One region of the Bacillus cihuensis genome, then DNA from elsewhere that is predicted to be linked to it. Evidence: riboswitches for the same ligand, from Rfam matches in the RefSeq annotation. Region 1 holds a riboswitch; the other holds the start of a gene.
The links. Region 1 has a riboswitch for glycine ahead of V179_RS0102080 (MFS transporter). Riboswitches for the same ligand answer to the same signal wherever they lie in the genome.
Positions count from the first base shown of each region.

Region 2: it holds a riboswitch for glycine, as region 1 does, so the genes downstream of both, glyA (serine hydroxymethyltransferase) here and V179_RS0102080 (MFS transporter) in region 1, are expected to answer to the same signal.

Region 1 is NZ_AYSD01000010.1:465,027-469,226, forward strand. Features, by position in the region: gene V179_RS0102075 (M20 family metallopeptidase) at 1-1,021, shown strand, start outside; glycine riboswitch at 1,758-1,858, shown strand; glycine riboswitch at 1,862-1,942, shown strand; gene V179_RS0102080 (MFS transporter) at 2,068-3,468, shown strand; gene ahpF (alkyl hydroperoxide reductase subunit F) at 3,690-4,200, opposite strand, start outside.
Region 2 is NZ_AYSD01000017.1:134,033-138,232, forward strand. Features, by position in the region: gene sdaAA (L-serine ammonia-lyase, iron-sulfur-dependent, subunit alpha) at 1-99, opposite strand, end outside; gene V179_RS0104220 (serine dehydratase beta chain) at 99-611, opposite strand; gene glyA (serine hydroxymethyltransferase) at 627-1,877, opposite strand; glycine riboswitch at 2,139-2,241, opposite strand; partial or broken gene V179_RS32135 (hypothetical protein) at 2,376-2,624, shown strand; gene metE (5-methyltetrahydropteroyltriglutamate--homocysteine S-methyltransferase) at 2,760-4,200, opposite strand, start outside.

The DNA.
Region 1 (4,200 bases):
TGTTGTTGAGGAAGATAGAGAAAATTTAATTGTTTCATATTCTAGTGAAGATCAATTAACTAATAACTCAAAAACACTGATTTACAGTGGTCATTTTGACACTGTTCCCGTTGGAAATGTAGAATGGAATTTTCCTGTCTTTGAGGGCAAACAAGTAGAAAATCGAATATTCGGGCGTGGCTCCTCAGATATGAAAAGTGGAGTTGCTGCCATGATTTTAGCAATTGAATGTATACAAAAAGCAGGAATAAAATTGAGTGGAAACCTACAATTCATTGGAACGGTTGGGGAAGAAGTAAATTGTATTGGTGCTAGAGAAGTAGTTAAAAAAGGTCAAATTGACCAAGCTACAGCTATTGTAATTAGTGAACCTACCTCAAATCAGGTGGTTGTTGCACACAAAGGGGCACTTTGGCTTGAGATCTCTATGTTTGGTAAAACAGCTCACGGTTCAATGCCGTCTCATGGGATTAATGCAATATTGGCTATCAATCATTTTATAAATAAATTAAACAATTATGATCTTCGTTATGAACGTCATGATATTTTAGGCGATTCTACATTAAATATAGGAATGATTCAAGGCGGAGTAGGTCCTAACGTAGTGCCTGACCAGTGCAAAATTACCATTGATATTCGAACTGTACCAGGGCAAAATCATCAGGAAATTGTTGGGGAAATAAATGAACTCTTACAAAAAGTATCTGAGGAAATGAACGTTTCTTATAAAATTGATGTCATAAACAACTTAGTATCTGTATATACTGCGCCCGATCATCCATTTATTCATTTGGCTTTGGATAAAGCGCAATCATATTTGCAAAACGATCCCAATATAGGGGGAGTTAATTATTATACAGATGGGTCTATCTATAGGAATCATCTTCAAAATGTTCCAATATTAATCTGTGGACCAGGAGAGCCTACAGTGGCTCATCAGCCCGATGAATGGGTTGACATACAAAAATATCTAGACTCCATACGGTTTTATATTTCTCTCGCAATTAATTATTTAAAGTAGAAGAATATAAAACTCGAATTAAAGTGAAGTATATTTTGTACTCAAGAAGTATTAAGCGATATGAAAAAGAGTAATTGGATGGATAAAGATAAAGTTTGGCTGTTTTCACATACTTTGTTGCTTTTCAATCATTTTTACACTAATAACCCGGGTTGATTTCCGTTGCAGGTACTCGCTTTCCGCGGGCGGTCTCAGAAGCCTACTCAGTGCTTTGCACTTGCGGGGTCTCCCTCTACACGCTTTTCCCGCAGGAGTCTCGCACCTGTAACGAAGATCAACATCTGTTCGAATTGGTTTCTTGCAAAAAAACAACAATCTTTACGAAAAGAGCCTAAAGTTTTTAATAAGTGATAAGAGATTGGATGTTGCCGGTCTCCTTTATTTTCTATAGGTAAGAGATCATTGATGTACTCCTCTAATTACTATTAGGGGAGTTATCTGTTTTGTATTATTGGCAACATAACCTGCTAACAAGGACAATATTCCATCACGAAAGTTTTAATGGGGTATTAGAAAGTAAACCGAAAGTTGCTATTAGTTGGTCGGTTACCATCTGAAAGATCCTTTTTCACAGCAATATTCCATATCTATCCGTGGAACGTCTTGTGAAACGATTGTTCTGGGCGTCAAAGTGACAATAGATTTTGAAAGCGTTTTCGATTTTAGTTGACACGATCGACTTTTGAAATTATTCTATAAATACAGAATATACAGAAAATATAGAAATCATAGATGGATGAAAGTTGCAGGAGAGTGTTTATTATAAGCCACCGAAGGAGCAAACTTCAATAAGACCCTTGAAGCGAATCTCTCAGGTAGAAGAACTGCAGCTGGACACACCTCTGGAGAGAGCGTATGAATCGATACGTCACCAAAGGGGAAAGGCTCTATTGAGCTAAACTCTCAGGTAAAAGGACAGAGAAGGGCAGAGAAAAACACTGTTTTTCTCTGTCCTTTTTGTTGTGCCTGCATAATTTACACGTTCATCATCACTGTAGAGACATAGTTAGTTTAATGGATATTTAACCAAAAAGGAGTGGTTCACCATGGAAACAAGCTATAAAGGTAATAACAGAATGATGACGGGGATTGTGTTTGGGGTGCTTACTTATTGGCTTTTCTCACAGTCACTCATAAATGTGATGCCTGAAGTTCAGTTAGATATGGGCATTTCGATGGGACTTTTGAATACAGCAATTAGTTTATCCGGTTTATTTTCAGGCATGTTTATTGTAGCAGCTGGAGGAATATCTGATCGAATTGGACGCAAGAAAATTACAACTATTGGTTTACTATTAAATATAATTGGTTCACTTTGTCTCGTATTTGCACAGGAGACGGTTCTCTTAATTATTGGGCGTGTGATTCAAGGCATCTCGGCAGCGTGTATTATGCCTGCAACGATTGCTTTGGTGAAAACCTATTTTGACGGCCCAGACCGACAAAGAGCCATAAGTTACTGGTCTTTTGGATCTTGGGGCGGCATAGGCATTTGTTCATTAGCTGGAGGTTTAATTGCTACGTATATGGGATGGCGCTGGATCTTTATATTTTCCATTATTTTCACTTTACTATCTATGTTTTTGATTAAAGATGTACCAGAGAGTAAAGCGGAACAAAGCAATTCAGCAAAATTTGATTTTCCTGGCTTTGTTATCTTTTTATTAGTGATGGTCGCTTTGAATGTTGTCATTACACATGGAGATGCCTTCGGATGGACAAGCCCTCTTTCGTTAACGTTAATGGCTACCACTGTCATAGGTGGTTGGATATTTTTAAAACTTGTAAAAGGGAAATCTAACGGATTTATCGATCTATCTTTATTTAAAAATAAATATTTTACTGGGGCTACTGTGTCAAACTTTTTAATAAGTGGTGTAGCGGGAGCACTTATTGTTGCGAATACCTATGTTCAAATGGCAAGAGGATACAGTTCTTTTCAATCTGGGTTATTATCAATTGGCAATTTAGTTGCTACATTAGCGATGATTCGTATTGGTGAAAAAATATTACAACGAAGTGGTCCAAGAAAGCCGATGGTCATAGCTTGTCTTTTAGTGATCGTTGGAATTATCTTAATGACATTAACATTCTTACCAAATGCGATTTATTCCATTGTTGTATTTATTGGTTTTACCGTGTATGGGATTGGACTTGGCCTTTATGCGACACCATCTACGGATACAGCAGTAGACAATGTACCGGCAGCAAAAGCAGGAGAGGCAGCTGGTATTTATAAAATGTCTAGTACACTTGGAAACTCATTCGGATTAGCGATATCTGTTACTGTTTATAGTGTAGTTGAAAAGGCTGGAAATATGGAAGTGGCTGCAAGTATGGGGTTATTGACAAATGCTATTTTTGCTGGACTAGCTTTACTAGCTATAGTAGCTGCGATTCCAAAAAAAGGTGTCAGGGAATCAATGAAAGTGAGGAAAGCTTCTTAAATTACATTGAGTCATGCACCATAAAACAAGATAATGGTGGGGAAAAATGTAGTAATAGTGGTATATTGGAAATAAAGGTAGAAAGTAAATCTCATTTAGGCGTGTTACGATGAACCGTATATAAGTAACTGAGGTTATTAATTCGGGATCTTTTAAGGTGAATAAAGAAAAAGGACCGTTAAAAAGTAATTTCAACGGCCCTTTTATAATAAAATGGTGGTTTAATTTCGGATTAGATAATCGAATGAACCTAAGGCTGCATTCGCACCTGATCCCATCGAAATAATGATCTGCTTATATGGATTATTCGTGCAGTCTCCAGCAGCGAACACTCCAGGTATGTTCGTTGCTCCATGGTTATCTATAACGATCTCACCGATTCTATTACGTTCAACAGTCTCAGCTAACCATTCCGTATTTGGCACAAGTCCGATCTGAACAAATACTCCCGCCAATTCAATATGCTGAGCTTCCCCAGTCTCACGCTCAACGTAGGAAATACCGTTTACTTTATCAGTTCCAGTAATTTCTGTTGTTTGAACGTTCTTTAGGACAGTTACATTTGGCAGACTGTTAAGACGATCTTGCAGTACAGAATCAGCTTTAAGCTCAGGATTAAATTCAAGAACTGTTACATGTTTCACAATCCCAGCGAGATCAATTGCTGCCTCAATACCGGAATTTCCGCCACCAATAACGGCTACGTGTTTTCCTGCAAACAATGGACCATCA
Region 2 (4,200 bases), on a different contig from region 1:
TCCTGACTTTTTTGCTTCAACCATTAACATCATGTCGCTAATGGATTTATTTTCCCGCTCACAAGCTTCAATAAGCTCTCTCATAGATTGAATGTCCATCATATCGCCTTCACCAATGCTTTCTCTTTCTGTTGATAAGGTTTTGCAAGGATTGAAAAATCATCTCCAGCGCTAAGACGAATCGATACCATTTCATCATTAATCATAAAAATCTTCGATAAGCCGCCTCCGAGTGACACACCACCAACCTTGAAAACTCGATCATCACGTTTTGCCGTTACAATCGTTATATTGGGATGATCCATATATTCACATTTATCTTCGAATTCAAATTGATACTGCATCCCATACTCTTCTGCTTTTTCCAACGCGAACTTGATACCGGAATCATCCGTATTCATACCAAGCAATCCGCCTAGAAGTGCTTTATCTGTTCCGTGTCCTTGATAAGTTTCAGCAAACGAATCATAAAATACAATGTTGCACTCTTCTGGATAATCCCCTAACAGGTCATAAATAAATTTTCCAATCGAAACAACACCAGCTGTATGAGAACTCGACGGTCCGACCATAATTGGGCCGATTATATCAAAACAACTTTGGAATTCCATGATTCTCCTCCTTTATTACACCGTAACTGCTTGTTGGAATAACGGGTACGAACTGCAAATCTCTTTAGTCGTTGCTTTTGCTTTTTCAAGAACGGCTTCATCGCCTTTATTTTTTAATACGTCTGCGATCACTTTACCGATTTTCACCATTTCATCTTGTTTCATGCCACGAGTTGTTAAGGCAGCTGTTCCGATACGGATTCCACTCGTAACAAACGGTTTCTCTGGATCAAACGGAATCGTATTCTTATTAACGGTAATGCCTACTTCTTCTAATAATTTCTCAGCTTCTTTTCCAGTTAAATTCCATGGACGTAAATCTAATAGGACAATATGATTATCTGTTCCATCTGAAACGAGGGCAGCCCCTTCATTCTTTAAGGTTTCGCCAAGTATTGCCGCATTTTCAATAACTTGTTTAGCATAGTCTTTAAAACTTGGTTGTAAAGCTTCTCTGAAAGCCACCGCTTTTGCAGCAATGATATGCATCAATGGTCCACCTTGAATACCAGGGAATATTGATTTATTAACCGCTTTAATCATCTCTTCATCATTTGTTAAGATGATACCGCCACGTGGGCCACGCAATGTTTTATGTGTCGTACTTGTCACAACATCTGCATATGGGATCGGAGATGGATGAAGTCCAGCTGCTACTAACCCAGCAATATGCGCCATATCGACCATCAGTTTTGCGCCGACTTGATCGGCAATTTTTCTAAAGCGAGCAAAGTCGATCGTTCTTGGATAAGCACTTGTTCCTGCAATAATCAATTTCGGCTTCTCTTTCTTCGCGATTTCTTCCAATTCATCATAATCAATGACTTGCGTATCTTCTCTCACACCATAAGATACAATTTCAAACCATTTTCCTGAAACACTCACAGGGCTTCCGTGTGTTAAATGTCCACCATGTGATAGATTCATGCCCATTACTTTATCACCAGGCTGAAGGAGTGCGAAAAATACAGCAAAATTTGCTTGTGCTCCTGAGTGCGGCTGAACATTTGCATATTTAGCGCCAAATAGCTCCGTTACGCGTTCGATTGCTGTTTGTTCTGCCACATCAACAAATTCGCATCCGCCATAATAACGCTTTCCTGGATACCCTTCTGCATATTTATTTGTCATCACGCTTCCCATCGCTTCTAATACATCTTCGCTGACGATATTTTCTGAAGCAATTAACTCAAGTGTTTGATGTTGGCGTTCCCGTTCCTTTTCAATCGCTCCAAAAATTATAGAATCATTTTGCTGTAAACTCATTTGTACTCCCCCTCGAAAGTTTTTTATGTCACCATCTTTTACTTACTTCGTCATAACTCGTAACGCTTTTCCCTTAAGCAATCTTCTTTTCCAAGAAAACTGTGAAGATACGCTCCCGTTTTTGCACGCAAAAAAGGACAGAAAAGGGTAGCGTGTTTTTCTCTACCCTTCTCTGTCCTTTTACCTGAGAGTTTAACCCTATATTTCATAGAGTCGTTCCCCTTTGGTGGCGTACTACTGTATACGCGCTCTCCAGAGGTGCGTCCGATTGTGGTTCCATCTACCTGAGAGATTGGTTCCAAGGGTCTTTTTGGAACTTGCTCCTTCGGTGGCTTGTCACATTGCACTCTCCCACAACCGTCATTCGCTCATATTTAGTTTCTGTTATATTCAGAATAGTCACATTTGAACAATCTGTCAAGGTTATTTTGTAAACGCTAACACTTTTTGTTTATTTCCCGAATAAATTCCCTTTCTTGAATAGATGATTGACATTTTGAAGGCTACAGCTTGCCAAAAGGAAAGCTAGCCCCCATATGTATAGGCATTCTTTTTGTAATGGATGTTAAAGGCTACAAATCATGATATTGCAAAGGCCAGAAGATGTAAGCTAGTCATAGCCATATTGCGACGACGAGTAAATACCTGAAGGATTCGTACAGTAATCTCGTTAATGCTGTAGATGTTACACCTAAATTTTGGGGTAAAAAAGATGAAGGATCCAAACCTCTTTCGTCTATTTTTTAACGATTAGGTTAATTTTTTCATACACAAAATGCACTGACTCATAAAGAAAGGGTCAGACCCCCACATCTGTGATATACAGAGGATAGAGTGTGAGGTCAGACCCTTTTGGGCATCAACTTTTATTCTTTTCGCATCTTATACATTGAGTGTATATTTCGCGCCAATCTTTTCTCTCGTTTGTTTCGCCGCTTCAATCATGACTTCTAGTGCTGCTACGGTTTCATTTATTCCACGTGTTTTCAAACCGCAGTCAGGATTGATCCAGAACAATTTTGGATCAAGGACTTGAAGGGCACGATCAATGTTTCTTGTCAATTCTTCAATTTTAGGTACGCGTGGACTATGAATATCATATACACCAAGACCAATACCTTTATCATACGTATTTTCTTCAAAGGCATAAATTAATTCTCCGTGACTTCTTGACGTCTCAATAGAAATAACATCTGCATCGAGCGCTTTAATGGCATCGATAATCTCTTTAAAGTCTGAATAACACATATGAGTATGAATTTGTGTATCGTTTTGTACAGATGTTGTTGCCAGTTTAAATGCATATACGGCAGCGTTCAAATAACTATCCCTGTTTTCACGCTTTAACGGCAGCCCTTCACGAATGGCCGGCTCATCCACTTGAATCATTTTTATACCATTTTTCTCTAGTTCCTCTACTTCTTTTCTTAGCGCAAGCGCGATTTGATTGGTTACTTCGTTACGAGCAATATCGTCGCGTACAAACGACCAGTTTAAAATGGTAATAGGACCTGTTAGCATACCTTTTACAGGTTTGTCTGTTAACGATTGGGCATATACGGTTTCTTCAACTGTCATTGCTTCTTTAAATGACACGTCCCCGTAAATAAGTGGTGGCTTCACGCAGCGGGAGCCGTATGATTGTACCCAACCAAATTTGGTAAATTGAAAGCCTTCTAATTTTTCACCAAAAAATTCAACCATGTCTGTACGTTCGAATTCTCCATGTACAAAAACATCTAGGCCAAGGTCTTCTTGAATTTCAATCCATTTTTTAATTTCCGCTTTTATATATTCTCCATATGCCGCATCCGTGAGCTCGCCTTTACGCCATTTTAAACGCTGTTTTCTTACTTCTTGTGTTTGTGGGAAGCTCCCAATTGTTGTAGTTGGAAGAAGTGGTAATTGGAAAGCCTTCTCCTGAATCCCTTGACGAACGTTAAAGACTGCTTCACGTTCTGCTTGATACGTATGCAAGTTTTGAATGGCTTCTTGGACTTGAATATTGTTTCGAAATGATGATTCATTTAGCGTTTGAACGGCTTCTATACTTGCTGTAATTTCTTTTCCGATCGATTCTTTGCCATTTTGAAGGCCTTTTGTCAGTATCACAATTTCATGTAACTTTTCATCAGCAAAAGAAAGCGCATCTTTTAAGACGTCATTAAGAGTTTCTTCACTTTTTACTGTTACAGGTACATGTAATAAGCTTGATGAAGGCTGGATAATCAGTTGATTTTTTGAAACAATTTCCGTTATCTCTGCAAGAATTGCATCCTTATCATCAAGTCGTGCACGCCAGATGTTACGTCCGTCAATAACT